3 regions of the Desulfovibrio sp. 1214_IL3152 genome follow, and region 3 is predicted to be linked to each of the others. Evidence: predicted binding sites of a transcription regulator. Region 3 holds the regulator's gene; each other region holds the start of a gene.
What was found. Region 3 encodes sigma-54, which starts transcription at its own class of promoters, with help from an activator protein. Its sites were predicted from a motif close to CTGGCACGGNNNNTGCTT; they were not measured.
Positions count from the first base shown of each region.

Region 1: flgB (flagellar basal body rod protein FlgB) is a predicted target of sigma-54. The motif match lies at 4,370-4,387, and genes of this name have one in related genera.
Region 2: V6C07_RS04510 (DVU0150 family protein) is a predicted target of sigma-54. The motif match lies at 2,447-2,464, and genes of this name have one in related genera.

Region 1 covers NZ_JBAIYW010000376.1:2,538-16,652, reverse strand. Annotated here, with positions in the region: gene fliG (flagellar motor switch protein FliG) at 1-124, opposite strand, end outside; gene V6C07_RS08160 (flagellar M-ring protein FliF) at 167-385, opposite strand; gene fliF (flagellar basal-body MS-ring/collar protein FliF) at 366-2,009, opposite strand; gene fliE (flagellar hook-basal body complex protein FliE) at 2,810-3,256, opposite strand; gene flgC (flagellar basal body rod protein FlgC) at 3,315-3,752, opposite strand; gene flgB (flagellar basal body rod protein FlgB) at 3,916-4,329, opposite strand; gene V6C07_RS08135 (IbrB-like domain-containing protein) at 4,919-5,536, opposite strand; gene V6C07_RS08130 (hypothetical protein) at 5,526-5,957, opposite strand; gene V6C07_RS08125 (phosphoadenosine phosphosulfate reductase) at 5,967-7,157, opposite strand; gene V6C07_RS08120 (methyl-accepting chemotaxis protein) at 7,981-10,041, opposite strand; gene V6C07_RS08115 (3'-5' exonuclease) at 11,005-11,535, opposite strand; gene V6C07_RS08110 (hypothetical protein) at 11,538-11,966, opposite strand; gene V6C07_RS08105 (thermonuclease family protein) at 11,981-12,445, opposite strand; partial or broken gene feoB (ferrous iron transport protein B) at 12,787-14,115, opposite strand, start outside.
Region 2 covers NZ_JBAIYW010000213.1:164-5,353, forward strand. Annotated here, with positions in the region: partial or broken gene V6C07_RS04505 (sigma 54-interacting transcriptional regulator) at 1-2,316, opposite strand, end outside; gene V6C07_RS04510 (DVU0150 family protein) at 2,560-2,862, shown strand; gene V6C07_RS04515 (sulfite exporter TauE/SafE family protein) at 2,873-3,937, shown strand; gene V6C07_RS04520 (DUF4881 domain-containing protein) at 3,948-4,541, shown strand; gene V6C07_RS04525 (hypothetical protein) at 4,612-4,926, shown strand.
Region 3 covers NZ_JBAIYW010000259.1:138-11,564, reverse strand. Annotated here, with positions in the region: gene V6C07_RS05475 (manganese-dependent inorganic pyrophosphatase) at 1-734, shown strand, start outside; gene V6C07_RS05470 (hypothetical protein) at 917-1,363, opposite strand; gene V6C07_RS05465 (PTS sugar transporter subunit IIB) at 1,595-2,053, opposite strand; gene V6C07_RS05460 (PTS sugar transporter subunit IIA) at 2,055-2,498, opposite strand; gene rapZ (RNase adapter RapZ) at 2,533-3,465, opposite strand; gene hpf (ribosome hibernation-promoting factor, HPF/YfiA family) at 3,531-4,070, opposite strand; gene rpoN (RNA polymerase factor sigma-54) at 4,228-5,652, opposite strand; gene V6C07_RS05440 (CTP synthase) at 6,120-7,763, opposite strand; gene V6C07_RS05435 (phosphoribosylformylglycinamidine synthase subunit PurQ) at 8,023-8,832, shown strand; gene V6C07_RS05430 (NAD(P)H-dependent flavin oxidoreductase) at 9,283-10,425, opposite strand; partial or broken gene V6C07_RS05425 (PD-(D/E)XK nuclease family protein) at 10,587-11,427, opposite strand, start outside.

The DNA of each region.
Region 1 (14,115 bases), on a different contig from region 3:
CCACAATGGCTTTGGAGATCTCGGCTATTTCCTGCCTGTCCATGCGCTTGAACACGTCAGCCGTGAATTTGTCGCCCATGGCGAGCAGCAGCACGGCGATGCGCTGTTTGCCGGTCAACTCCATCCTTATGCTCCTTCACCCCGCCCCCGAGGGCGCTGAGGGGTTTTAATCCTTGTCAGAAAGCCAGCGCTTGATAAGCCGCACGGCCTGATCCATATGCTGCTCGGTAATGCGAACCAGCCGCAACTTCAGTTCTTCCACCCGCTGATTGGTTTCCCTCTGCGCCAGACGCAGAGCTTTAAGCTGCGCCAGGGCCGGCGTCAAACCGCCGCCCTGCCCTGCGGAAAGGCCCGCTCGCGGGGGGCTAGGCTTTAACTGCTTCATCGTTCTTCATCCAACCGCGCACCAATGTAACCACCTGTTCCATATGGTTGTCGGACAGGGTGAAGATGTGCGCTTTCAGGGCTTCAATGTCCTTGAACACCAGACCGTCCTCATCGTCTTCCTGCGGCGCGTCGTCCTCTGTGCGGGCAGCTTCTTCCAGCGCCTCGTACAGGGCAAGCTGCTCTTCGGCGGCGGGCAGGCCTTCCAGCCCTTCCACCATTTCACCGGCCTCCACCTTGGGCCGGATAAGGGCCAGCACCACGGGCCGCACTATAAGCATCAGGAATAAAAAGGCCAGCAGAGCGTTGAGCAGGGGCTTGCCCAGACGTTCGGCATAATCGGCCAGCATGTCGGCAAAATTGGGATCCCTGGGCGGCTCGGAGTCCGTAAAGGGCGCGGAACTTACCTCCAGCGCGTCTCCCCGGCCCGCATCCAGCCCCACGGCATTATGAACAAGCTGGCGCACCTGTTCAAGCTCTTCGCTCTTGCGCGGCATAAACGTCCACGCGCCATCGGTCTTTACATACGTGCCATCAATGAGGACTGCAACCGTCAGGCGGCGCAATTCTCCCACGTTGGACACGATCTGCTGTTCTTCTTTGTTGATTTCATAATTGGTGGTGCGGGATTCGCGGGTTCCGCTCTGGTCGGATACAGAACCGGTAATGCCGTCGCCGCGAAAATTCACGTCCGGCGATCCGGCCTCAAGGTTGGCGCGGCCCTGCTGGCTTTCTTCCTGACGATATTCACTGCGCACAGCGGTTCTTTCAGGATCGAACAGCTCGCGGCGTATGGTCTTCTGGCTGAAGTCCATGTCGGCGTTAACTTTGGCGATGACGCGGCCGGGGCCGAAAAGGGGCTGGAGCATTTCCTCGATGCGGCGCTCAAGATTGCGCTGCACGGTCTGGCGGTATTCCATCTGCGTGGTGGTAATGCCCGCCAGGCTGTCTTCTTCCGGCTGGTACAGCACCTTGCCGCTGGTATCGGTAATGGAAACATGCCCCCTGTCCAGCCCTTCCACAGACATGAGCATCATATTGAGGATGGCGTTGATTTCTTTCTGGTCAACCTTGATGTTGGGACGAATGAGCTTGAGCACCACCGAGGCCGAAGGCGACTGGCGTTCTTCGACAAAAAGACTGCGGCGGGGAATGACCAGATGCACGCGCGCGCTTTCCACACTGGGGAATTCGCTGATGGTGCGGGCCAGTTCACCCTGGAGGGCGCGGGTATAGTTTATTTTCTGCACAAAGTCGGTCTGGCCGACCTTGACCTTGTCAAAAATTTCAAAGCCGATGCCCTGCCCCACCAGACCGCCTTCGCCCGCGATCTTGATGCGCTGGTCGTACACCACTTCCTGCGGAACCATGATGGTGGCCCCGTTATCAGCAATGCGGTAGACAACCTTGTCGGCCTGCAGGGCCTTGACCACCACGCTGGCGTCTTCAGGACCAAGATTGGAATACAGAACGCGGTATTCGGGGCGCCCCATCCATATGGAAAGGCCGATAATGGCAGCCAGCAGAGCCACGGCCCCGCCTGCGGCGGCCATGCGTTGCAGCTGGCTCATCTTTGCCCATACTGCTTTGAACGAATTGACAAACTGTTGGATGAATGCAGGCATGATCCGCTCCTGTGCGCTCTGGCGCCGGTTTTCCGGCACAAGGCCGGGCTTGCCTTGCGGTAGCAACATTCATGCCTAAATGTATTATATTGTAATAACAGGATATATTTTCAATCCTATTTTGTAAGTACCTGAAATTCAAATTTATGACGCCTCAAAAGCAGTCTCCCCCTGCACGGCAAAGCATGCAGGGGGAGGCTGTTCAGGAGTCTGGGAAAAAAATCATATTCTAGAGCATGTTAGCTTTGGAAAAGTGTAAATGTTCTAACGCTGCACGAAAGTGCAATGCTCCATAACATGGCGCGGATTCTGCTGGAAACCACATTTTTCGGCTGAATGAAAACTTTGAAATGTGAAGTATTTCAAAGTTAATATGCTCTAGAGCAGTTTACGAATGAAACGAGTCAACTGCTCTGCAAGGATTTTCTTGAAAATCCTTGCCACGAAATGCGAGTAGGCAGGCTTTTGCCTGCCGTAAGCAAGCATTTCAAGTGTTAAATGCTCTAGACAGTGTCGTCACGAGATGAATTTCCTTGGTATATCAAGGAGAACGAGCCTTTTATGCAGGGAGTGTACTCTTATGGTACTCGACCGGAATAAAAGGCGAAGTTCGACGCAGAGATACCGGGAAAGGCGCTCGTGACGACACTGTCTAGAGCAGATTAACTTTGAAAATGTACATTTTCAAAGTTTAAGACACGCTCGCTTCGGCGTTTAACCGCGCAAATAAATTGCGCTTACGCCTTCGCGGCGGGCGACTGCCCACGCAGCCGCCAGAGCAATTTCAAAGTGAAATTGCTCTAGAACTGCATCTTGGAAATTTCTTTGTATGCCTCCAGCACCTTGCCGCGGACGGCGGTGGTCAGCTTCATGGCAAGGCTGGACTTCTGCATGGTGATCATGAGTTCCTGCACGTTCTGGGTACGGCCTGAGGCAAATTCGTTGATGGCCTCATTCTTGACGCCCTGCAGCTGGTTTACCTTGTTCAGCGAATCCTTGAGTGTTCCGGTAAAGCTGTTTTCAGGCGTAACCGGGGTGTGCGTCTTGCCGGGAAACTGCACCATATCCACCTGGGCGCCGAAATTTTCGCCGGTGTCCACCTTGCTGCGAGCAAGGCTTTGATCCAGGGTGCGGGAAAAAAGGGTTTTGCCGCTGACAGACGAACCCTGCTGCAGGCTGCCTTCTACCCTGTTGAAATGCTGCATGGCCTCACTGTACGCGCGCATGCCCACTGCTTGTATGCTCATGGCCTTCTCCTGAATTGTCTCAGCGGCTCCGCCCTGTCATACGGGGACGGTGAAAGTCTTATTTTCCGATCTCAAGGGCCTTGATATACATGCCCTTAACGGCATCAACGGTGGTGACGTTGGCCTCAAAGTTGCGCTGCGCCGTCATGAGGTTTGCCATTTCTTCCACCACGTTTATGTCAGGATACAGCACATAGCCCTCGGCGTTGGCATCGGGATTGCCCGGTTCGTACACGCGCTTGAAGGGGCGGTTATCCATAGTCACGGCCATGACGCGCACCCCCTTGACCGCGCGGTCAAGTGCCGAACGCATATGAACGGAAAAAGGATCATCCAGGTCGGCCGTCTGCTGTACCACGCTGCGCCGGCGGTAAGGCCCGCCCATAGGGGTGCGTGTAGTTTTGGCATTAGCCAGGTTCATGGATATGGTATTGATGCGCGTGCGGTCGGCTGCAAGCCCCGATGCGCTTATGTCAAATGCTGTCATGAAATCCATGGCGCTCTCCTGATCTCAAATCACTGCTGTGCCGCCGGGCCTGTCACGTAAAATGCTGCGCCGTGCGGCGGGCCTTCTGCCTTGAAAAACTGGCGTCGCGTATGCCGGACAAGGCACGATCCAACGCAGACAAAGGCAAAATGCTCTTGCGGCGGCAAACGGGCTATGCCTGCTTGCCGTCTTGTATGACCGTATGCATACCTTCAAATGTTTTGGTAAGAACCTGGGCCAACGCCGTGAACTGCAACTGGTTCTTGGAGTGCTTGGCCATTTCCTTATCAAGATTCACCCGGTCTTCGCCGTGGATGAGCCGGGGCTTGAACGCCTCTGACCATTCTGGCCTGAAGCTTGAGGCATCAAAGGCCGAAGGTATGTGTTCCGCGCTGGTACGGCTCATCTGCCCTTCCATATCCTGCCCGAGGGCCGTCTGAAGCTCTTTTTCAAAGCTCAGTTCACGCGGTTTGTAATTGGGGGTGTCGATGTTCGCCAGGTTGCCGGCAATGACGTTTTGCCGTTCAAGCTGCATGTTCATGACCGTACCCACAAGGCCGATCTGGCTGCTGAACAAACTTTTCATAGATCCTCCCGCAGTCCTTCTGGGCTGCTTGGCAGGCATAAAGCAACATTTGTTCCAAACATATATTAAACAATAAAAACAGTACATTAACCAACAAAATTACGGCCTCAAAAATAACGGTCCCGGGTTTCGCCACTTTATTGACGTGACGAACCCAGGACCGGAAAAAGCAGGCCTCGATCGGCTCTCTCTTCAAACCATCTCACAAGCCTGCGGCAATATTCCAGTAGCTTATGGCCCTCTGTTCAATCCAAAAAGCCAAAATCCTTCCTGCCGGAGCAAACAGGACCGCCAAAGAGCCTCAGAACATGCGTAAATCCCGCAAGGGCATCCGGGATACGCGCAGGCTTTCGCACGGCCTGGACAACGCAAACGGCAGAAAGGCAATGAGAAGCCTGCTTGCCCACATTCTTGCGGTCCAAACTCATGCCGGGAACGCGGCTAGAGCAATTTAACTTTTAAATTGCTCGGACGGCTGCGTGAGCAGACGTTCGCTACGGAGGCGTAAGCGCAGTTTATCTGCGCGGTTAAACGCCGAAGTGAGCGTGCCTTAAACTTTGAGAATGTATATTCTCAAAGTTAATCTGATCTAGTCCCAGGCCCTGGAAAATTCCCTGTCTGCGAAAGCTTCGGCCAGCCCCGTCATTTGCCTGAGCCGCAAAACCTCGTCAGGGTCCATGCCCAATTCGCGGCCAATACGCTCACTGCTCCAGTTATAGCCTTTCAGGGCGGCTACCAGCTTGGCCGTCAGCTCGACCTTGTGCGCTCCCCGAGCCATATTATGCCGCACCGTGGACGTGATTCTGTCCTCAAGAGGCTTATCCAGCTCAACAATGAAAAGGTGGCCCGAAAGGGCCTCGTGAACTTCAGGCGCATTTTTTGCGACGCTCCTGCGGTGAAATCCGTCCACAATCTGAAACGCGCCCTTGTCGGCTCTGGCAACAACCACCGGCGTGGTCTGCCCGTCTTTTGCCATAGACAAACGCAACAGCCGCATCTCAGGCGGCGCGACTTTATTGGGGTTATAGTCGTTGCCTTTCACCTTTTCCACGCGCACCAACTGGGGACGCGCGGCCGGATGGGGCATATCCAGATAGCGGGCGGCCATATCCACAAGACGATTGTATATTGCCACCCGTTGATCAAAGCCGCGGCCATCGGCCTGCAGCGCGCCTTCCAGAGTATCGATACATTGCTCAAGATTCATTGGGCTCCTCTAACCATAAAACATATTGTATAAACCGGCCCCTGAGGTTTCCGTGCGGCATAAAACCCAGAGGCGCATAGCGCGATTCCAGAGAGATGTAATCCGTAAGCCATACGGACCGGGCATGATGACGCCGCGCGTGCTCGATGCAGTGGCGCAAGACTGTTTCCCGGAGCATGTCGTCATCAACCGGGCTGTACAAATGGCGCAGCAGACCTTTCTTGCCCTGGACCCGTATGGAGCCGAAGGCGTGAACCTCATGCCGCTCTGTCGCCACATACCACACCTGCCCGGGACGGCTTGAAATCATGCAGCCCAGGGCATCCCTTGTGGCGGCGCACGCGCAGAACTCTCCTATCAAACTGAATAATTGCGCATTGTCTTCTGGGTTACTTTTATGGACAAACTTTTCAATGTGCATAACAGCTCCCTACTTCACCAGGCGCAACACCCATTTCAGCTGCTTTTCCATTTCCTTTTTTGTCTGGCTGAACGACAGCCCTTTGCACCAGTAGTCATTTTTTAAAAGAACCTTGCATACCCGCCGCCAACTCGGGGCTTTACGGGCGGACTCCAGGCGCGGCTCCGCCTCATCCGGGATAGGCGCAACCCCGTGATCGCGCCACCAGCGCGTAAAAATGCGGATTTTATTGCGGTAATGATCAGCCGTGCTTTCAGGCATGGAGGACAGGAGAAACTCACAATAGCTTTGCCACGTATGGCCTTCCGGAAGACTTATGTGATAGTTGCCCATCACATTGCCGGATGTTGCGGCGTGACGGTTTCCGAAGTTCGCCCCCTGCACCCGGCTGACAAGCCGCGCCCATGTCTCCGGCTCCAGAATCTTGAAAAGCCAGAGGCTCTTTCGCTGGTCATCGCCAAACGGCTGGCAGAGGCGCATTTGCGCAAGGCTCAGCCCCGCCATATGCATCAGGTCGTACACACGATTATAGTCCCACCGCATCCGCCCGTGGGCCGTCCAGATATCTTCGGCCCGCCAGTCATATATGGGGTAGGCGTTGACAAGTCCGGCTCCGGAAACCGTCGTCCAGCCCTGGCGGTTCCAGCGCCGTTTTGTCCACGACTTGATGGTGCGATAACGGTTCAGGCTTTCATCACTGCGAATGCCCACAAGGCAGGCGCAATCTTTCCCCTGGGAAAAATGCCGGCCGAACAAAGGCACAAATTCTTCAAACTCCATCCCGCGCCGGAACCATGAAAAATGATTTTCATCGCTGATAACTCCCGGAAGCCGGGGAAGTTCGCGTATCCAACCCGCACGGGCTTCGGGGTCCCAGCAGAGCCAGTGCGGCTGGGTCTGGCTTACGGCATTGCGCAGGTGCATGGGCAGGCAGATCCAGTGGGGCCTGATTTCCGGCCGGGTCATGATTCTGGCGACAAAGTCGGCAGTGTGCGCGTACCAGGCTTCAAGATCTATATGCAGAACGTCGAGCGGAAGCCTTTTTTTTCTGCGTGCCACCTCCAGCGCCAGATGGACAAGGCAGCCCGAGTCTTTGCCCCCGGAAAAAGACACATACACCCGCTCAAAATTGTCAAATATCGCTTCGATTCTCTGGATGGCAGCGGTGAATACATCGATATTACGATATTGTTTTTTCATAATAAAAAAACTTCCATGTTGCCGTAATAAAACATATTTAAGCACATAATACTCATAGACGCTCCAGTTCATACCGGCATTAAATCTGATGCCATATAAAAAAACATGAAGAATACTATTTATTCCGTTTCTTGCAGTATGCTAACAACGCTTTTACCCGGTAGTCAAATAATCAAGCACAATTTTTTTCTATCACATCCCACACATACACAAGACATGCAGTCATTGGCTACAGCAATGACCAGAAAAAAACACACGATCGCCAGAAACAAGCGCAGCATGCGTCACAGGGTATTCCTGTGGAGCATCCGGCGTTTTCCTGAATCAGCGGCATGCCGTGTTTTGTGAATGCTTTTTGTGGCGAAAAAGAAAATGTTTCCACGTTACGGCGAGCCGCCGGGAATGTTTTCTGGCTCAGAGCATCTTCACTTTGAAATTACGTGAGCAGGTCCGCAGTGAAGGCGTAAGCGCGATTTATTTGCGCGGTTAAGCGCCGAAGTAAACTTTGAGAATGGGCATTCTCAAAGTTAATCCGCTCCAGAGCAGTTAACGAATGAAATGAGTTAACTGCTCTGCAATGATTTTCTTGAAAATCCTTGCCACGAAATGCGAGAAGGCAGGCTTTGCCTGCCGTAAGCGAGCATTTCAAGTGTTAAATGCTCTAATCTGGGCAGTTGGTGAAACCGTGTGCGAAAGGTCGGGCAAGCGGGCCTTGCCCCGGCGGAAGAAAGCGAGAAGCGAGCGATGCTGGCGCGTAACGGCCTCGCCCGGGGGGCGTGCAGACGGAAGCTGTCCGTCCGTCTGCACGCCAGGATTTCAGGCGCTATGCCCGCTTCATATTCTGGATCAGCGTATTGAGGTTCTGGGCCTGGGCAGCCAGGTCGGATACGGCCCTGGCGGCCTCCTGCATGGCATCTGCGGTCTGCCGCGACATGTCGTTCACCTGAACGATGGAGAGGTTAATCTCCTCGCTGGCGGCAGACTGTTCCTCGCTGGCCGTGGCAATGGCGTGTACCTGATCCGCTGTGGCATCCACGGTCGCCACGATTTCCTGAAGGGCCTGACCGGACAGGCCGGCCAGATCCGTTGCCCGGCTGATCTCCTCCATGGCGCTTTCAGCACTGGCCGTACTCTTTTCCGTACTTTGCTGAATGGCCTTGATGGCGTTGCTCACGTCCATAGTGGAAGCCATTGTCTTTTCCGCCAGCTTGCGCACCTCATCCGCCACCACGGCAAAACCGCGCCCGGCATCTCCCGCGCGGGCGGCTTCAATGGCGGCATTCAGGGCCAACAGGTTGGTCTGGTCGGCAATGTCCGAAATCACACCCATAATCCGTGTAATATCGCGGGCGTGTTCGTTAAGCTGCCCCATGTCTTCCCTGAGTTGCCCGGAAATCTGACGCACGCCTTCAATGCTGCGCAACGACTGCGCAACGATATTGGAGCCGTGCTGCGCTTTTTCTCTGGTTTCCGCCGAGGCGCTGGAAGCAGCACCGGCGTTACGGGCCACCTCCTGCACTGTGGCATTCATTTCGTTCATGGCAGTAGCGGCTTCGGACAAGCGCTGGGCAGACTCTGCCGCGCCGCGGTCAGACTGCTCTATCTGGGCCGAAAGCTCGGTAGAAGCCGAAGAAAGCACGGCGGCCACTTCTTCCAGTTGCCCCGCCGCCGCCAGCATGCCGTCACGTCTGGCGCCTTCGGCGGCGGCACGGGCTTCTTCTGCCTCGTGCATGGCCTGACGAGCCTCTTCAGTGGCTTTTTGGGCTTCCTGCGCCTTTTGTTCGCTTTCTGCCAGGAACTTTTTGAGATTTTCCGTCATGATTCCCACACCTCTGGACAATCCCCCGATTTCGTCCGTACGGGCAGCGCATTTTTCATGAACAGCCCTTTGCTGGTCGCTCATGTCAAACTGCCCGCCAGCCACACGGCCCACAAAAGCTTCTTCGTTTTTCAAAGCCGTGGTGATGCCCCGTGCCACAACAAAAACGATCAGGCCCACGATCAAAATAATACCGGACATCAGCAGCAGATTGCCGCGCAGCAGCACGGCGGCGGGCGCGAGAATTTCGCTGCGCTCCATACTCAGCACCACAAACCAGTTCATTTCGGGAATTTCCTGAAAATACGCCAGTTTTTCCTTTCCATCCCAGGTGTAGGACAGGCTGCCGTTACGCTCTTGCAGTATACGCCGGACCCATTCCAGGTTGCCGTCTTCGTCGCCGATATAGTCCTTGTTGGGATGCATGAGCAGCAGGCCGCTGCCGTCATAAACAAAACTTGTTCCGGTTCGCCCCAGTTTGACGGTATCCACGGTTTCAGCACTGAACACCGTGAGATCAACCGTGCCGTACACCACCCCAAGCACCTTGCCTTCATTGATGACCGGTGAAGCCATAACCGTGGTGACCGCGCCGGAAACCTTGCTGCGCGCATTCAGCACGCTGCTTTTGCCCTGCATGGCCGCCTTGAAATACGGACGCTCAGAAAGGTTGGTGTTGATCCCCGCAGGATTGCTGTGTCCCACAACCACGCCTTCGGGTGAAAGCAGGCCCACGGCTGTGAGCAAGGGAAAATCATCGGCAATGCTTTTCAGGCTTGCCTGCATGGCGGGCCGCAGGGCATCCCTCTCCCAATCGGAATCGGCCTTGAGAAAATTGCTTATGCGGGACGTATGCCCGGCATTATCCAGCACCTTGTGCAGCAGCTCACCCATATTGCCAAGCTGACCGGCCTGGGTCTGGGTCACGGCGCCAAGCTCTTCGGCTATCTGTACGGCCAAGGCCCTTTCCGCGCGCGTATAGCTGAACCAGGTTACGGCGCAGAGGCCCATCAGCGTCGGCAGCAGGATCAGCAGCAGCATTTTGGGCAACAAATGTAATTTCATACTCCCCTCTCTTTCCTTGAAAACCTCTTGCCTGATTTTTCAGGATACCGGGCATGGAAAATACCGGCAAGGTACGCTGAAAAGCCATGTGGCAAAGCAAGAGCGTCATGAATGTCGTTATTGTATTTATCGACACTTTTTTGAAAAAATATGGATTTTGTATCATAAGTATGAATGAATAATGCACTCATTTCAAGTATTGTAAATTACAGCAATGACAACCTATCCTGATAGATTGGCTTATAAAAGAAAAAAATCACACTTACTTCAGTGCTTTTGATTATTCACGCTTTATTTCATCATTTTTATAAAAAAATAGATTGGCATTTTAAACACCACGCTACATACACAATAATTAATATATAATAATTAATAATTACAGTTTTTCTTAGAGCAGATTAACTTTGAGAATGTACATTCTCAAAGTTTAAGTCACGCTCGCTTCGATGCTTAACCGCGCAAGTAAATTGCGCTTGCACCTTTGCGGCGGGCGACTGCTCACGCAGCCGCCAGAGCAATTTCAAAGTGAAATTGCTCTAAAGCACAAAAACAGGCTGCCCTGCTTGCGTGGCAAGCAGGGCACTATTTATTGAGGAGGTTCAGGGCCGTGGCGGTCGTCGTAACGGCTTGAGCATGCACATGCTCAAGCCCGGCATGTTTCTACCTCTGGAGCATTTTAACTTTGAACAAGTGTAAATGCTCTAACGCTGCACGAAAGTGCAACGCGCTACAATGTGGCGCGGATTCAGCCGAAAACCGCATTTTCCGGCTGAATGAAAGCTTTGAAATGTGAAGCATTTCAACGTTAATCTGCTCTAGAGCAATTTCACTTTGAAATTGCTCTGGCGGCTGCGTGAGCAGACGTTCGCTACGGAGGCGTAAGCGCAGTTTATCTGCGCGATTAAACGCCGAAGTGAGCGTGCCTTAAACTTTGAGAATGTACATTCTCAAAGTTAATCTGCTCTAGATGCGCATCTGGCTGTCGGTAACGCCCAAGGCCCGCAAATGCAGATAAACCTCCGCGCAGGCCGTGGCATCAGACCCCGCATGATGATGATCCAGAGCTATGCCGAAATGTCCGCACACATGATTCAGCTTTTTGGAGGGTAAAGGCAGACTGCGGCGCGCGCCCTTGAGCGTACAAAGAAAGTGCCGCCCCGACGCATCCGCCCCCGCTTCCCGGCAGCAGGCCAGCAGCACGCGCCGGTCAAAAGAGGCATTGTGCGCCAGCAGCACCTCTGCCCCTTTCATGAAGGCTTCCATCTGGGGCCAGACATCGCCGAAGGTCGGAGCATTTTTGAGCATGGGCCAGGTCAGGCCATGAATCTCCGTAAAAAGCACCCGCGATGAAGGCGGCCGGACAAGACTGTAGAACTGCTCCGCAACATGGCCGTCTTCAATGCGTGCAAGGCCCACAGCGCAAGCGCTGTGGGCCGCAAAGCCGGATGTTTCAAAATCTATAGCCACGCAGGGCGGGCCAAAAACGTCAGACAAGGTTACTCCACGTTATTTGCGGCATTATGCGCAGCTTCACCAAGGCGCGCCATGATATAATCGCGCATGCGGTCATCGTCGCTTTCAAGATTGAAGCAACGGGCGTCTTCATTCATCAGCCCGTCAGGAACAAAGTCGCCCAGGTCTTCGGCATCGGTAACCATATCGTTATAAAAGCAGACGGAAAGCCAACGGTTATCCGGCTCATCGTCCACCACATCAACCAGAACGAAAAGCTCGCGCCTGGTCTGGGCCGCATGTCTGGCCCGCAGGGAATAGCTGACGCCGGGGCGCCCCTTGAAAGTAAAGCTCATGCCGCTGTGCGCGGCCAGAAAGTCCATATAGGCCACAAAGGCAGCCTTGGCGTTCTGCGGATCGGTTTTCCAGCCATCCAGAAATTCATGCAGTTCCTGCGAGCCGACAACATTCATATGCGTTCCCCTTTTTATCTGCCCCACTGCCAGGGCGGAGTGCCGATATTCAGCCCCCATATGCCCCGTTTGTTTACAACGGCCTCATGTTCCTGGATCATCCAGCGACGGCAGAAGATAGCCCTGCATGTCTGCCTGTCAACCCAGGCCAGGCCCTCCACAACCAGTTGGTAGTTGACTGATGCGCCGCCAACCTGCACAAGAGCGCTCACCGTACCCGATTCACTTCTGCCAACGGGATCAAATGTCACCTTTGTGCCGCGCGGCATAATCTGGGCCAGACGCTGCAACGCTTCGGCCCCGAAAGGCTGGCTCAGCGACGGGGCGTCTATGCCGTAAAAACGCAGCACGGTAAGGTCTTCATCACTGTTGCGCTTACTGCTGACAGAAATGGTATTGCCGTCTTCGACGCGCACCACCCACGCCTCACCGGCAAAAGCCGGACAAGCGGCCCACACAAGGCAACATGCCAGACACAAACAGAATGTCCGAAACATCGTTTACACCCCAATGCAGAAACAAAGCCCGAAACCGGGGTCTTGCCTGTCGTAACGGTTAGAGCATTTTAACTTTGAACAAGTGTAAATGCTCTAACGCTGCACGAAGGTGCAGCGCGCCACAAAGGCGTAAATGCGGGTATTTCGCGCTGCGCGGCGGCGAAGCGGGCGTCATGCCATTATTGAGAGTCAGTTCTCAAAATCAAATGCGCCAACAGAACTGAAGAATGCCCGTGCCGCAAACCTTTTGTCAAGGCGCGGCACGGGCATGCATCGGTCTGTGGACACACCCCGTCACAAGCGGGCATGCGTTTTATAGTACGCTATCCCCATACGGCCCGGCCGATCTGATAGGCCGCCGTAGACACGGCATATGCCACCGCCGTATTGAAGACAACGCTGAAAACCAGCCAGCCCCAGCTGCCTGCCTCCTGCTTGATGACCACAAGAGCCACAAAGCAGGGAGAATACATGAGCACAAAAAGCATCAGCGAAAGAGCCGTGGCCTTGGACCAGTTGGCATCGCTCTTCAGCCTTTCGGCCAGCGGAGCCGCGTCTTCGGGATCCTGTTCGCCTATGGCGTATGCGGTTCCAAGGGTGGAAACAATGGCCTCTTTGGCGGCAATGCCCGCAAGCAGGGCAATGTCTGTACGCCAGTCAAAACCCACGGGCTTTGTGGCCGGTTCCACCGCCTTGCCCAGGCGGCCGGCCACGGAATAGGCCAGCTCTTCTTCACCCAGTTCATCGCGAACGCCAGCCAGTTCTTCCTCAAGGGCGGTGCGTTCATCCGCCCCTTCGGCCAGGGCGGCAATCCGGCTTTCAATCTGTTCGATCTTCTGCTCAAAAGGTGCGGCCGTTTCTTCGGGCAGCTTGGGGAATGTCATGCCCGCCCAGATGATGATGGAGATGGCCACCAGCACCGTACCGGCCTTTTTGAGGTACATCCAGGCGCGCTCCCAGCAGTGCAGCAGCAGGCTGAACAGGGTGGGCATGCGGTAGGGGGGCAGTTCCATAACAAAGGGCGTGGCTTCGCCCTTGACGATGGACGAACGCAGCAGGCGCGCCACCAGCAGGGCCATGACCCAACCGGCCAGCATGATCAGAAACATGACCGTAGCCGCCTGATCGGGAAAGAACGTTCCCGCCAGCAGCAGAAAGACCGGCAGCTTGGCCCCGCAGGACATGTAGGGCAGGGTCAGCAGGGTCGCCAGCTTTTCCTTGGGGCTGCGCAGGGTGCGGGTTGCCATTGCGCCGGGAATGGCGCAGCCGCCCGCAATGCCGCCGGAAATGATGTAGGGCATGACCGAAGCGCCGTGCAGGCCGAAAAAGCGGAAGATGCGGTCCATCATGTAGGCCACGCGGGCCATGTAACCGCTGTCTTCCATAAATGAAATCAGGGCGAACATGATAAGAATCAGCGGCACAAAGCTGACGACGCCGCCCACACCGGCAATGATGCCGTCCACCACAAGAGAACGGGCCAGACCGTCGGGCATGACTTCGCCCAAAAATTCGCCAAGCCAGGCAAAGCCGTCTTCAACCCAGCCCTGCGGATACGCGCCCACTTCAAAAGTGACGTAAAACATGAGGTAAAGCACGCCGATCATGAGCAGCGGGCCGAACAGGGCGTTGGTGAGCACCTTGTCCAGCTT
Region 2 (5,190 bases), on a different contig from region 3:
CCCTTCGCTCCGGGCCAGTATTTTATCCGGCGCGGCGGAAGCGGCCATGGGGCCGAGCTGAATGTTTTCGGCATAGAGAATATCGCCCTCGCAGAAGGTCAGTGCGCGGGTAAGTGTATTTTTCAGCTCACGCACATTGCCGGGCCAGTCGTGGGCCGTGAGTTTTGCAAGGGCGCCCCGGCTGACCTGGGGCATGCGCAGTGACTTGCGCGCCCCGTTTGCCGAGGGGGACTGTCCTGGGCCGTACGCAGCGGGTTCCGTGTTTTCCGCCTGTGTTTCGGCGTCCATCTCTGCCGCCTTGGCGCGCGCTTTTACGGCCTCGGTCAGAAAGTAGACTGTCAGGGAGGGGATGTCGGTTTTTCTTTCCCGCAGGGGAGGGGTGTGGATGGTTATGACGGCCAGACGATAATAAAGATCTTCGCGGAAGGATCCGTCGCGTGCTTCGTCGGGAAGGGAGGCATTGGTGGCGGCGATAATGCGGGTATCAAAAGGCACTTCCTGATCGCTGCCCAGGGGACGGATGCGCCGCGTGGACAAGGCCCGCAGCAGCGCCTGCTGCACCTTGGGCGCGGCATTGCCTATTTCATCCAGCATGAGGGTTCCGCCCTCGGCGGCCAGAAATGCCCCCTTGCGAGGCTGCCTGGCCTCGGTAAAAGCGCCCTTTACGTGGCCGAACAGGGTGTCCATAAGCAGGTTTTCGTCCAGCGCGCCGCAGTTGATGGTGATGAACGGTCCTGAAGCGCGGGCGCTCAGACGGTGGATGGCTTCCGACACCAGTTCTTTGCCGGTGCCGGTTTCGCCCACCACCAGCACATCCGCCAGAACCTGCGATGCCTTGCGTACCTGGTCATACAGCGTCTGCATGGCCGGTGACGTGCCCACAAGGCCGCTGGCGGGGAGGTCTTCGGGGTGCGGCAGGTCGGAGGCTGGCTCGCGCTGCCACTGGGCGTCCTGAAGGGCCTCGTGGCTGCGGCGTTCTTCCTTGGCCTGGCGCAAACGTTTCAGAAGGGCGTTGATGCTGTTCTTGATGCGCTCCATTTCCAGAGGCAGCTGCGGCAGGTCAAGGTCGTCATCATTGCCCAGAATATTGCGGTTGCGTAGATCGCCGGACATGACATTGAGCGATTTGCCCATCTGGCGCGCCAGCCACCAGAGGCTCAGGGCCAGAAGAACCATGCCCCCCATAAAGCTGACTGCGTAGATGCCCATGATCTGCATGCCGGTGCGCGTGGTGGTGAAGCTGGTATCCAGAACGGCCAGCCCGCCGAGCACCACAGGCTCGCCGCCGGAGCCGGGATTGAAGCCGACGGGAACATAGCTTACGCGCTCCACGCGCATCTGTCCGTTGCTCCATATGGTGCTGCTTTCTGTCATGGGCAGTTGTCCGGCATGCCCTCCCTGCACCTCGGCCACCATGCTCCAGTAGTTGATGTGTTCCGGGCTGGGACGAAAAGCCATGCTGAAGCCGGGCCGCCCGTAGTCGCCCCAAAAGCCCGCCCGAACCGCATCATTGCCCAGGCTTTTGCCCGCAAGAGCCGCATCGGGCACTTCAGACTGAAAGATCATCCAGCCCTCACGGTCGAAAAACAGACTGCGCACGCGCGTGTCCGTGCCGGATGCGGCGATGGGGGCGTTGGGCGAGGAATAGCGCGATACGATGTTCCGCAGATCCTTCATATCCAGCGACAGCAGCAGGTAGCCCTGGAAGTTCCCGTTTTTGTCATGCAGGGCGGTAAAAAAACGCAACACATGCAGTGAAACGTTTTGCAGGGATTTGTCGACCGGAACCATGGAATACACGGCTTCCAGAGGCTGCCCCACATTGACGTAACCGGGGCGCTGGTCGCCCCCCAGGTTATGGAAAGGGCTTGCGGGGCTGTCGAGAGCCACCTGCATGGGGATATTGATGATGCTCCCTTCGTGGTTCAGCAACAGGTAGCGGCTTTCAGGGGTCAGCCCCACATAGGCCACTTCGCGATATTGAAGGCCATCGGTCTTGGCGCGAAATTCCATTCTGCGGGCCATGTCCTGCGGCTCCATAGAGCCTGCGGCCAGTATCAGCAACTGGTTGCGCGTTTCGGCCAGGGCATGTTCCAGGGCCAGGCTCATGGCCTGGGCCTGAAGTTGCGCGTTGCGCGCTATTGCGCGGTTTATGATGTGTTCAATGCTGCTGCTGGTTGTCAGAAAGATAAGCAGCAGCACGAGAGTCAGCAGAGGCAGCCCCAGCATGAGCATGCGGCTGACAAGGCTGCGGTTCATGAAGAAGGAGGTGACATCCAGGGTGCTTCCGCCGGGAAGCGTTCTGTAGAAGCGCATTGTTCCTCCTGGGCTTGGTTGCGCAAAAAAGCGCAATCTTTGTGTCCACTATAGGCACCTCGCGAAAATCTGGCAAGTTTTTTCGCGCAAAAATGAGAAAAAATCGGCAAAATACGGCAATTATTACGCAATGGCACGGTGGTTGCTATCTTTTTCACATTCACTGCGTGACAGTCGGCATGGCCCGGTGGGGGTACTGCCGAAAGAGAGTCCAAAGGATCTCAAACAGAGTGGAGGGTTCTTATGAAGAAGATGCGCACGCTTATGACCTGGCTGGCGGGCTGCGCGCTCATGCTGGCCGCCATGCCCGGCCTGGCTCTGGCTGCCGGGGGCAAGGCTTCGGCGGTGGTAATTGTGGCCGATACCCGCAAGCTGGACGGCATCCTGTACTGGTGGGCGGAAATGTACAATGAGAGTCATTTCTTTTTCGCCATCCTGACCATGCTCATCATTCCCATTGTGGGCTGCATCCTTGGCTGGCTGGCCGACCTCGTGATGTCGCACATCGGCATTGACCTCAAGCACCGCGAACTGGCCGAAAAGTAAGGAGGCGCATATGGATTGGCTGTATATCTTGATGCCCATCTCCGGCGTGTACATTTTCTGGCCGGGGCTTATCATTCTTGGTTTCGGCGTGGGCATTATCGGCGGTTTCTTCGGCCTGGGCGGCGCGTGGATGGTTACCCCCGGCCTGAATATTCTGGGCTTTCCCATGGCGTTCGCCATCGGAACAGACGTGGCGCAAATGGCTGGTAAATCGCTTATCTCAACCATGCGGCACGGCAAGTTCGGCAACGTGGACTACGCCCTGGGCATCACCATGCTTATCGGTACGGTCATCGGCGTTGAAATCGGCGCGCAGATGGTCATGTGGCTTGAGCGCATCGGCTCGGTGGACAAGGTTGTGCGCTGGCTCTACGTGGTGCTGCTCATATCCATTGCATGGCTGGTGTTTCATGACGCCGCCGTGCGCCGTCGCAAGGAACGTGAAGCCAAGGCGCAACATAAGGAACTGGACGCCGCCGCCGTCGGCATTGACTGGGCCTCTCGTCTTCAGGCCATAAGGATACCTCCCGTTGTCCATTACAAGCATGCCAACATCACCTGCTCCGCGTGGCTGCCTATCACCGTCAGTCTCTTCACCGGCTGGCTGGCAGGCATACTCGGTATCGGCGGCGGTCTCATCCGTATGCCCGCTCTTGTCTATCTTGTGGGCTGCCCCACCCATCTGGCAGTGGGTACGGACCTCTTTGAAGTTGCCATCTCCGGCCTGTACGGCACGGCGTCCTACGCGTACAAGGGCCGCGTGGAACTCCTGGCCGCGCTCATCATGCTGTGCGGCGCTGCCATCGGCGCGCAGATAGGCGTTGTGGCGACCAAGTACGTCAAGGGTTACGGCATTCGTTTCGTTTTCGGCCTGGCCGTTCTGGGCTGCCTCATGTCTGTTATTCTGAAGCTTCTGCAGGCGGAATTCCCTGCATGGGGCTGGCTGCTTGGCCCCCTTGCCACTGTTGAAGTTCTTGGTTTCGTAAGTGCCATTTCCATCTACATCGCGGTGAAGATGGTGCAGGGCGCCAAGGCGGAATTGGCCGCCAAGAAGATGCGGGCAGCGAACAGCTAGGAGGGACATCATGAAGATTCGTAGTTTGCTGCTTATGCTGGTGCTTGGACTTTCCACTTTCCTCACCGCCTGCGACTTCGAGGGCGGGGTGGAGCAGGGCCGCTGTGTGGCCTTCAACCCCGAAGCCAAAACCCTGACCATCGTGGTTGACGTTACTCACGATCAGTTCAACCCGCATTACAGCGGTGGCGTACACACATTCAAGCTGCCGACCATTCCCAGCGAAATGGGACCGCCGCCTGAAGTGGGTGGACGCCTCATGATCGACCTGGAAAAGAATACGGTGCTTGTATTCGATCCCGAAACCAAGACCGTGCGCGAAATTCCCGTGCAGTTTATGGATGTGGAAAAGAATATACGCCCCAAGCATCCCAAGGTTGCGGGCAAGACCTTCCCCGTTGTTGACAAGGAACAGCAGACGGTCACCGTGTATTCCAACCGCCTGAGCTCCCTGATTACCTTCAAGGTTCCCGCAGGCGATATAGACCTGCCCCCCTATGTGTGGGCTGCCGGTAACGAAATGCGCATCGCGTACCGAAACGCGGACAAGAATCAGGCCATACGCATCATGAACGTGACCAAGACCAATATATTCAGCAAGTAGACCATATCGGCATCAAGAATACCGGGGCGGCACTGCCCGCCCCGGTATAAAAGATTTTCTGGAGAACAGCATGAACAGCTACAAGCAGCACCTTTATATCAGTTGCATCCGTATCACGGCCAACGCGCTTATGGTGGCCGCGGTTTTTGTAGCCATGTACCAGTCTTCACGCAGTTTTGACGCGGCCGAGCTGACGTTTTGCGCATGGTTTTTCGGTATAACGGTTCCTCTGTGGGCCGGGGCCTTCTGGCTTACACGCATGGTGCGGCGGCGCTTTCCCGCCGAAGGCCAAAGCATGGTGCATTTGCCGCGCATGGGCCTGTCGCTGGTGAGCTGGCGGGTGCTTGAGCAGGTAAGGGGTTCGCAACTGGTGCAGCAGCGCTAGACAATTTTGCTTTGAAACTGCCTGACGGCTGCGTGAGCAGACGTCCGCTACCAAGGCGCAACGCAGCTTCAGCCTCCGGTTCAGGAGCTTGCGAAAAAGACTGCACCACTGCCTGAGGGTGCAGTAAGGCGCCGAAGTGAACGTTATAAAAACTTTGAGATTTCACATCCCAAAGTTGGAATGCTCTAACAGAGGTATTGCCATGATTGCCGCCAGCACTTTCAGAGGATACGATTCATCCATGCAGACTCTTCTTGACGCCGA
Region 3 (11,427 bases):
ACGTGGCAGGCAAAGACGTGTATCTGGTGGACTATTCCGACCTGGCCCAGGCCCCCAAGGGTATGGATTCCGCCACGGTTCTTGGTATTGTTGACCACCACAAGCTTGGTGACGTGACCACCTCCGCGCCGCTGGAAGCCTGGATCTGGCCCGTAGGCTGCACCAATACCGTTCTGAAGAGCATGTATGATTTCTACGGTATAGAGATCCCCAAAAATCTCGCCGGGGCCATGCTGTGCGCCATTTTGTCCGATACGGTCATCTTCAAGTCGCCCACCTGTACCCCTGCTGACAAAAAAGCCGTTGAAGAACTGGCAAAAATTGCGGGCGTGAGCGACGTCGTGGCTCTGGGCATGGAAATGTTCAAGGTCAAGAGCGCCGTTGAAGGCGCCCCCATGAAAGACCTTGTTTTCCGCGACTACAAAGATTTTGACATGAACGGCAACAAGGTGGGCATCGGCCAGCTTGAAGTGGTTGACCTTTCCATCCTTGAGCCTGTGAAGGCCGGCCTGCAGGCCGAAATTGAAAAGGTCAAGGGCGAAGGCCGCCACAGCGTCTTCCTGCTGCTGACCGACATCATGAAAGAAGGCTCGGAAATGCTTATTGTTTCCGATGACCCCTCTGTGGTGGAAAAAGCTTTTGGCGTCAAGCCCGAAGGCGCCTCTGTGTGGCTGCCCGGCGTCATGAGCCGCAAAAAGCAGGTCGTGCCGAACTTTGAAAAGGCTTTCAAGTAAGCACTGCCCGTCATATCTCAACAGGCCCCGGCGCTTTGCGCCGGGGCCTGTTGTTTTTTGAATTTCGAAAAGTTGCAATGAAATACCCGTGCTGACCTGCGCGCGCATAAAAGGTGTATGGAACCTCCGAGGCGGGCGTCTTCTCCCCGCATTCGTCAGAGCAATTTCAAAGTGAAATACCTCTAATGGCCTACCCAGATAAGCAGGGCAAGCATGCCCAGACAGCCAACAAGCACCACATATGCCTGACGGGTGCGCAGGGAAAGGACCGCGCCCATCAGCGCCGCCACATAAAGGGCAGACCATGTCACCGCCCGCAGGGCGGGCAGGGCCTGATGATTCTGCAATGTGTGCAGCAAGGAAAATATCAGGGCAAAGCAGAGACCATACAGGCAGACCTGCCAAAAAGCCCTGCGCAGGGAGGAATAGCAGAGCGCTGCGCCGGGCGAGGTTCCTCCGTGTTTGCCCGCACACCATATCTCTACCTTGTCCACCGTGGCGTTTTGCCAGATGCGCTGGCGTTGTTCGCAAAAGGCAGCCAGATAGGCGGCGGGCATGCAAAGGATCAGGGGAATAAGCAGACTGCCGGGCTGCGTCAGACCAAAATATTTGCACAAGGGGAAGAGCAATAAAAAACTCAGGTTCCCGTAAGGAGGGACAACGCTGCCCAGTTCGAGCGCGTCCAGCCAGAGAAGTTCAAATATGATGCCCAGAGGCAGGGCCAGACTCCAGTCCGAGGTAATAAAGCCGGCAATGAGGGCAAGGCAGATGGGGCGGTCAACAAGGCCGATTATACAGGAAGAGCGCGCTGCCCCTGCCAGGGCAAAAAAAAAGCGTAAGGCGCTCCTATTGCGGTCATTTCATATAAACTGCTCATGGGAACCCCTTACGTTTTCTGTCGGTACGCTGCGGAAATCCAACTGCACCAGATGCTGCTGCATGGAGCGCAGGTCTTCCCTGTCCTCGGCCGACAAGGCCACATGTGGCAGCACCTGCGTTTTTTCAGGGCCGTAATGCAGATTGCCGATATTGAGCGTTTCCATAATCACCCCTGCGTCATTGGCGCGGCGGGCATCACGGCAATTGCCGAAAAGCACGAAACTGTCTTCGCCGCAGGCGTCAAGGGTGACGGCCAGATGGTCCACGGGAATGAAGTGGGTCAGAATACGCTGCGGCACGGCAAGTTCAATGATCTGCTGGCGCAATATGTCTGCCGCCAGTTCGTCATTGGCAACCACCAGATGCCTCGCGCCGGTATGGGGCAGCCATGCCTCAATAACCTGCCCGTGTACCAGGCGATTGTCCACGCGAAACCACATACTAACTTTCGCTTTTAGTTCGCGTCTTGTTACGCAGCATGTTTCCGGCAACCACAATGCCCTTGGAACCGGCCTCGCCCGCAAGTTGGGCGAGTTCCTCAAGGCTTTTTTCGCGAGCGCTGAAAACCTTGAGCAACATTGGCAGGTTGGCCCCGGTTACCACTTCGACCTTGTGGGTCGCCAGCAGGGAAAGGGCCAGGTTGGTGGGGGTTCCACCAAACATGTCGGTAAGGATGATGACGCCCGCGCCCTTGTCCAGCCGCTGGGCGGCATCATTGAGCCGCCGCACGGTTTCGGCAACTTCCTGTCCCACATCCACGCTGATAGAACTGCAGTCGCTCTGCGGGCCAAGGATGAATTCGGCGGTGCGCAGCATGGCCGAGCCGTAATCGGCATGAGCGACAACAATAATTCCCACCTGCGTCTTCTTGCTTTCGTCCTTCATGGCGTTCCTCTTGGCGCAGAGTCTGCCAATTTTTTCAGCCAAGTTCAAGGTGTCGGTGTTCCAGAGTTACCGGATAATCAGCCTGCCGCAGGGCCAGGGTCACCTCTTCGGCCATGGCGACCGAGCGGTGGCGGCCGCCCGTACAGCCCACGGCAATGGTAACGCGGTAGCGGCCTTCAGTCTCCATCAGCGGCAGAATGAACAGCAGCAGGTCTATGAGTTTGACGCAAAATTCGCGCGCGTGGGGTTGTTCAAAAACATATTGCGCCACTTCTCTGTCTTTGCCGCACATGGGCCGCAGCTCTTCCACAAAATAGGGATTGGTGAGAAAACGCAGGTCAAAAACAAAATCTGCCTCACGCGGGACGCCGTATTTGAAACCAAAAGAAATAACGTTGACCCTGATGGCCCGCAGCTTGCTTTTGCTGTCGCTCCAGCGCTTTTGTATGGCGCGGCGCAGGTCGTGAATGGAAAAACGCGAGGTATCAATAACCAGGTCGGCCATTTCGCGCAGGGGGCTCAGGCTGTTACGTTCCGACAACAGCGAAGCCTCAAGGCCCATGCCTTCACGTTCCAGAGGGTGCGGGCGACGGGTTGTGGCGTAGCGACGTATAAGTTCCTGCGCGTCGCACTCCATAAAAAGAAGCATGGGCCGTATGTTTACGGCTGCAAGGTCGGACAGGGCTTCGTTGATTTCATCCAGAAAGTTGCTTTGCCGCAGGTCCATGCCAAGGGCGATGCCTTTGAAATGGCTCATGGAGGGGCGGGACATCATGTCCACCATTTCAGGGGCAAGGCTTGCGGGCAGGCCGTCCACCACAAAATGGCCCATGTCTTCAAAAACCTTGAGGGCCGTACTTTTGCCCGCACCGGAAAGGCCGGTGACAATGCACACGGCTACGGGCGGCCCGGCGGCAACGGTTTCAATCACCGGCCCTTCGGGGCGCTGATGTGCGGCGGTGCTCATGGTTCCCCCTGAAATTCCCGGGCCGCCCAGGCAACGGTGTTTTTGGGCGGCCCGGAACAGGCGTGTTATAAAACAGGGTCAATCAGCGCATAACCGCTTGTGCGGGTGCGGTATACGACGTTGATGCGACCGTTTTCAGCGTTAAAAAAGACCAGAAACTCACTGCCGATAGAGTCAAGCTGCATGAGAGCCTCGTCAAGGTGCAGGGGCTTGGCCGCCAGGCGGTCTGTGCCTTCCACAGGTTGCGGGGCTTCGGCTTCTGCCTCGATATTGTATGTGTACACATCAACATCGGCGCTGCGCGCCTGACGGCGCTGGGTTTTGACCCGTGAAACCTGACGCTTGATCTGAGCTTCGACCTTGTCTGTCACAAGGTCAATGGCAGCGTACATGTCGGTGGTCTGTTCAGTGGCGTTGATGTGCAGCCCTTCCCCCACAACGGTAACTTCGCAGCGGTGGCGGAATTTATCTACGGTCAGCACGACGGTAACTTCAAGACCGGCGGACTTGCCGAAAAAACGCCCAAGCTTTTCCATGCGGCGGCGGGCATATTTTTTAAGATGGTCGGAGGCTTCAAAGTTTTTGAAGGCAAAAGAGATATTCATATAATCCTCCTTGTGATGGCGGTTTCCGGCATGGCAACCGCGAGGCCCCGCCCTTGGGCGGGCAGCGAAAAGCGACGGTGTAAGCCTTTTTCGCAATCTTGCGCGTCATGTGCCTTTGCGGCGGCAGGAACCGGGGTTCCGGGACGCGGCGGAAAGATCAGAAATGCTCCTTGCGCCTGGAGGATGAGGGTATGTCAAGGGCAGTACGGTATTTAGCCACGGTTCGCCGGGCAATATTGACCTTGAGGCGTTCCTTGAGCATTTCGCCGATGCGTTCATCGCTGAGGGGCGACTTTGTGTCTTCATCAGCAATGAATTTTTTAATGAGGGCTTTGACGCTTTCAGAGCCGACCTGGCTTCCGTCATCAAGTTCAAGCCCGCTGTTGAAGAAAAATTTGAGTTCGAAAATGCCATGTGGCGTAGCCACGTATTTATTGGTGGTGATGCGGCTTACCGTAGACTCGTGCATGCTGATGTCGTCGGCAATGTCCTTGAGAATAAGGGGGGCAAGCCGTGTGACGCCTTCTTCAAAAAAGGGCTGCTGATGCCGCACGATGCTTTCCATTACCTTGTACAGCGTGCGCTGGCGCTGGTACAGACTTTTGATCAGCCATGTGGCCGCGCGCATTTTTTCCGTACAGTATTCTTTTTCCTTATCCGAAGCGGCACCCATGTCCATCTGGGTCAGGTTGGAAAGCTGCAGTTGCGGCAGGCCGTCTTCATTGAGCAGGATGATAAACTCACCACCCATTTTGTACACGAAGACATCCGGGCTTACATAGGCCGGTTCGCCGCCGCCGAAGCTGGCTCCGGGCAGGGGATCAAGGCTCTGGATGATGTCGAGGTATTCCTTCAGCTCATCCATGTCCAGCCTGAACTTGCGCAGCAGGGGCTTGTAGCGCTTGGCTTCAAGGTCTTCAAGGTGCGCGTTCACAAGCTCAAGCAAAATGGGATCGCGGTCGTACCTGAGGCTTTTGATCTGCACCAGCAGGCACTCGCGGGCGTCGCGGGCGGCCACGCCCACGGGGTCAAACATCTGCACCCGTTCAAGCACGTCCAGAGCCTCGGCCGGTTCCGCCTGGGCCATCTGGGCCACTTCCTCAATGCTGGCTTGCAGGTAGCCCGCGGAAGAGAGGTTGCCGATGATCACTTCGCCAATATCTTTCTGGGCATCGGTAAGGGATGAAAGGCGGAGCTGCCAGAGCAGATGCCCTTCAAGGGTAGGTTTGGCGGAGTAGCGGGCTTCGAGGGGGGAGATGTCTTCTGCGGATTCAAATTCGCGTGGCTGCACAAGGCGGGGGGTACTGGCGAATTCTCCGAGGTAATCCTCCCAGTCGGCATCCTTTGCCAGTTCCTTGTCGTAAGCTTCTTCCGCGCTGTTTTCCCGCCGGTCGTCCACATGATCCGGAGACGGATCGTCCCCGTGCGATTCTTCAAGAAAAGGATTTTCCAGCATCTCCTGCTGCACGGTCTCCAGAAGCTCCAGACGCGAGAGCTGAAGCAGCTTGATGGCCTGCTGTAGTTGCGGGGTCATCACCAGCTGCTGAGCCAGTTTCAATTGCTGTCGAAGTTCCAGTGCCATGTGCGTTTTCCGCCTTGAAAAATCCTGAAGCCTTATACTTGTGGTTACAAGTAGTGTGCCATAGTGGCAAAAATTACGCAATAGCCAGAGGTTGCACTATCAAAAGTCAGAAAGCTCGGTTAGAGCAATTTCACTTTGAAATTGCTCTGGCGGCTGCGTAAGCAGACGTTCGCTACGGAGGCGTAAGCGCAGTTTATCTGCGCGGTTAAACGCCGAAGTGAGCGTGCCTTAAACTTTGAGAATGTACATTCTCAAAGTTAATCTGCTCTAGTTGGATCAAAGTTTGCCTGGCGGGACGGTGACTTTGGCTTGAGCGCAGCAATGCCGGGAAGATTTTTGAAAATACAATGTTTCCACTTTGTTGTACCGTGGTGGGTTTGTCATAAAATGAAAGCGCGGGCCAGAGGCCCGCGCGAAGATATGCAAACATGGGAGAAGGGGTTTTGCCTCTTGCCCTGCGCCGAGGATCAGACTTTGGCGTGCTTTTTGGCCGCGCCGATGAACTCCCTGAACAGCGGATGGGCATTCATGGGGCGGGATTTGAATTCGGGGTGGAACTGGCAGCCCAGGAACCAGGGGTGTTCCGGCAGCTCTACAATTTCCACCAGGGAGCCGTCGGGCGAGGTTCCGCTGAAGATCATGCCTTTTTCCGCCAGGGCTTCCTTGAATTCATTGTTGAACTCATAGCGGTGGCGGTGGCGCTCTTCAACCAGATCGGTTTTGTACGCCTCAAAGGCGCGCGACTCGGGCATGACCTTGCAGGGGTAGGAGCCAAGGCGCATGGTGCCGCCCTTGTCGCTGCCAGCGTCGCGTTTTTCCACGTTTCTGGTGCGGAAGTCGTACCATTCGGTCATGAGGTAAATGACCTTGTGCTTGGAACGGTGGTCAAATTCTTCGGAGTTGGCGTCGGCCATTTCCGCCATATGACGGGCAAATTCGATAACCGCGCACTGCATGCCGAGACAGATGCCGAAAAACGGTATGCTGTTTTCACGCGCATAGCGGATGGCCGCGATTTTGCCTTCCACGCCGCGATAGCCGAAGCCGCCGGGGACCAGAATGCCGTCGCAGCCCTTGAAGTGTTCGGCCGCGTTGGCGTCGTCCACATTTTCAGAGTTGACGTAGCGCAGGTCTACCTGAACCCGGTTGGCGACGCCGCCGTGAATGAGGGCTTCGTGCAGGCTCTTGTAGGCTTCTTTAAGGTCCACATACTTGCCCACGATGGCGACGGTAACCTTGCCCTGCGGGTTGTCGCTGTCGCTCACAAGCTTTTCCCAGGCGTCAAGCTGGGCGTTGCGTGCGGGCAGGCGCAGCATGATGGCGACTTTTTGATCAAAGCCTTCCGCATAGAACTTAAGCGGCACTTCGTAGATATTGTTCACGTCCACCGACGAGAACACGGCGTCCTGATCAACGTTGCAGAACAGGGCGATCTTGCGGCGCAGTTCTTCAGGAATGCTTTGCTCGCAGCGGCAAAGGATAATGTCGGGCTGGATGCCGATGGAAAGCAGTTCCTTAACGCTGTGCTGGGTGGGCTTGGTCTTGTGCTCACCGGCACTGCGCAGGTAGGGAACCAGGGTCAGGTGGATGTTGAGGCAGTTGTCGCGTCCCAGTTCGGAGCGCAACTGGCGTATGGCCTCAAGAAAGGGCAGACCCTCGATGTCGCCCACAGTGCCGCCTATCTCGATGATGGCAACGTCCGGCGCGTCTTCGCCTTCGGCCAGAGAGAGCACCACGCCCTTGATTTCGTCCGTAATGTGGGGGATGACCTGCACAGTGGCCCCCAGGTAATCGCCGTGCCGTTCCTTGGCGATAACCTGGTTATAGATGGCCCCCGATGTGGTATTGTTTTTCCGCGACATGGGTACGTTGAGATAACGCTCGTAATGGCCCAGGTCCAGGTCGGTTTCGGCCCCGTCGTCAGTGACGAAAACCTCACCATGCTGAAAAGGATTCATGGTGCCGGGGTCAACGTTAATATAGGGGTCGAGTTTCTGTATCGTTACCGTAAGGCCACGGGTTTGCAGCAGCGCGCCCAGCGAGGCGGCCGCCAGGCCCTTGCCCAAGGATGACAGAACTCCGCCCGTCACAAAGATAAACTTAGTTTTCATGGCCTCCACCTTGATTCTTGATCGCTTTTTAGCACAACCCAAGTTCATAGCCCAAAATGATTTTTTTGGCTAGCATTGACTATCGAAAACAAGGTAAGTAGTGTGATATTCCCTCTTCAGCGTGCGCGGGTCGACCTTGCTTTACCGGCGGCTCTTGGGGTGCGGGCTCATTGCGGCCCACGGGCCGCGCGTTGCGCGCCTGGTACGCACTTGCCCGCACACTGAAAGATCTGCTGCAAGCCAAGGAGGCTTTACCCGCATGGGCACGGTCAATACACTGGTCATCACCGGTTACGGAACAAATTCTCATCTGGAAACGGCCCACGCCGCCCGTCTTGCTGGTGCAGACAGGGCTGACGTGGTTCACTTTTCAGACATTGTAGCGGCCAAGGTGCGTCTGGCTGACTACCATTTTCTGGTTTTTCCCGGCGGCTTTCTGGATGGTGATGATCTGGGGGCGGCTCAGGCCGCGGTAATGCGCTGGCGCTACCTGAAGGATGCGCAGGGCGTTCCCCTGCTGCAGAGTTTGCGCGACTTTCTGGATGAGGGCAAGCTCATTCTGGGAATTTGTAACGGCTTTCAGCTTCTGGCGAAACTGGGGCTGCTGCCCGCCTTTGGCGGCGTGCGTTTTGAGCGCCAGGTTTCACTGGGGCATAACGATTCCGCCCGCTATGAAGACCGGTGGGTTCACCTTTTGCCCAACGCCAAAAGCCCCTGTGTTTTCACAAAAGACATGCCCATGCTGTGCATGCCTGTGCGTCACGGCGAAGGCAAGCTTGTGCCGCGCGATGAAGAATGCCTGCAGCGCTTGCAGGAGGAAAATCTTATCGCCCTGCAATACGCTGACCCCGAAACGGGACAGCCCACGCAGGAGTATCCGCTCAATCCCAACGGTTCTGCCCTGGCCATTGCCGGTCTGACCGATCCCACGGGGCGGGTGCTTGGCCTTATGCCCCATCCGGAAGCTTTCCACCATGTGACCAACCATCCCGCCTGGACCCGCGGCGAACTGGACCCGCCCGGAACACTCCTGTTTGTCAATGCCGTGCGCTATTTGCGCGGGCAGTAGTCGGCCTGCCGGCCTCGACTCAGGGGCAGCCAGGCGCGAAATAGACATGTTTTTTTGAGTTTCGCTTTCTTTGTAAATACAGAAATCCCCTGGCTGTGCCAGGGGATTTCTGTATTTACGGTCGTGGCTGCCTTTGCTGGCGGCTATGCCGGATGTGTCGTTTTTTCAAGGCAACTGGGCGGCTAAAATGCCACTGCCCGGTGCGGGTTTGAAAAAGTACCGCAAGGCTGTTCACTCTTCACCCGGTTTGCGGGGCGCTTTCCTGCTGCAAACGACCTGAGAAAGGCCGCAATGCCGTGGACGCAGGGCAGACTGCTCCGCCATCAGGCAGATATTTCAGGCAACAGCTGCCTTAAACGGCAACCATTTCAGGCGGCCATCTTTTCGGGCGGCCATCAGAGCCAGAGCAGCGACCACTTTACCCGGCAGGCGGCTCAGGCGTTGGCGACGCTAGCTTTTGCCGCTGTTGAACATGTTTTGCACGCTTTTGCTCAACGAAGACATGGCTTCGTCAAATTCGTGCTGCAGGCTGTCCATAAGTTCGCGCACGGACGTAATCTTGTTTACCCGTGACACGTTTGCGCCGCAAAAGGCAAAGCCACGCTCAAGGTTGCCCTTCATGGCGTTGATGAGCGCCTGAGCAATGCAATAGGGCGTTTTTTCCTGTTCGCAGGTGTGCACGCAGTGGAAGATGCACTTGAACGGCTTTTTATTGCCTTCGCGGGCTGCATGGATGAACCCGTTGTCCAGGGCTCGTCCGGGCATGCCCACCGGGCTTTTGATAATGGTGATATCTTCGGCCGTGGCCGCAAGGTAGGACTGCTTGAAGCGCTCATCGGCATCGCATTCGTGGGTGGCGACAAAGCGGGTTCCCATCTGCACGCCTGAAGCGCCGAGATCGAGAAACTTCTTGATGTCCGCGCCGGAATAGACGCCGCCAGCGGCAATGACGGGAACGGCCTTGCCGTATTTGTCTTCGAAGGACTTTACGGTTTCCACCACTTCAGGAACCAGCACTTCAAGGGAGTGGGCCGGATCGTGCAGCTCTTCGGCCTTGAAGCCGAGGTGGCCGCCCGCCTTGGGGCCTTCCACCACAAAGGCATCAGGAACGTAGTTGAAGCGGGATATCCATTTTTTGGCAATAACCGATGCCGCACGGGCCGAGGAGACTATGGGTACGAGTTTGGTTTTAAACTCTTCTTTTTTCTCTTCGCAGGCCTGAAAAAGGTGCTTGGGCATATCCAGCGGCAGCCCGGCGCCTGAAAAGATGATGTCTGCCCGGCTTTCAATGGCCGTGCGCACCATCTGGCTGAAGGTGGTCAGGGCCACCATAAGATTGACGCCCACAATGCCGTTGGTCATCTGGCGGGCTTTTTCGATTTCGTTGCGCAGGGCGCGCAGGTTGGCGGTCAAAGGGTCCTTGGCTACGTCCGGCTCTTTCATGCCGATCATGGCGCCGGCGATGACGCCGATACCGCCCTGATTAGCCACGGCCGAGGCCAGACCTGAAAGTGATATGCCTACACCCATGCCACCCTGGACTACAGGGATCTTGGCGGTGAGATTACCTATCTTAAGTGCGGGGAAAGACATTTCAAGACCTCCGTCCTGACTTGCACGGACAAGCCCACCCGCCCCCTCTGGTGGTTTTCAGGCATGCCACGTATGGAAATTAGGCGCAACAATAGCCGCAAAATCCGCGAGACGCAACAGGTGAGAAGCCTCTTTTTCAAAGAATGCCAAAGGCCCGACACTTATACAGAACACAGCCCCGCATAGGGGCACCATCGGCAATGCGTGTCGGGCCGTGCCGCGAAACAGGGCGAATATTCCATATGCAGCAGGGGCAGGGCCAGTGCCGTGTTGCAAAATTCGAGGGCAGCCTCAAGGTCTTCGTCCACAAGCCCGCCGAATAAGGGATGTTCTTTGCCGTCATCGCGCAATTCCACCAGGGCGGCATCCCCCAGCGGCGTCATGCCGCCGGCCTGCGCCATGCTCAGGTAGCAGGGAAGCTGCAGGCTGGGCAGGCGTTCACGCAGTTCGCTGAAGAGTTTTTCCAGTTGCTGCAGGTGGCCTGCATCCGCTTCCTGTGCGGGGTGCAGGGCATCGCACAGCTGCCCGGCACGGGAGAAAAAGGCGAGGTCGGTCCACAGGCTGCCGTCGAGTTTTTTTATGCCGCCGGTTTTGTAGTCCAGCACATGAAACAGGCCGTCACGTTTGTCCACGCGGTCCATTGTACCTACAAAGGCATAATCGCGCCCGGCCAGCCGCAGGGGACCCCTGAGCTCTTTTTCCAGCGCCATGATGGTCGCCTGTTCGGGCTGGTTCTCAAGAAAACGCATGAGGCGCATGGGCGCGGCTTCTTCCAGCATCAGGCAGCTGTCGGCTGGCAGCTGCCTGCGCAGACCGTGGGTTTCAAGCTGCTCAAAAAAACGGGCGCGAACCGTTTCGGCCGAGATGTCTCCCCTCCGTACGGTTTTGTGCAGGTATGGCTCGTAAAGCGCCTTGAGCGTGTCGTGAATGCAGGTTCCCACAGCAGCGGGGTCATCCCCTTCATTGATTTCCCTTGGGGGGCGCAGCCCGCACAGATATTGC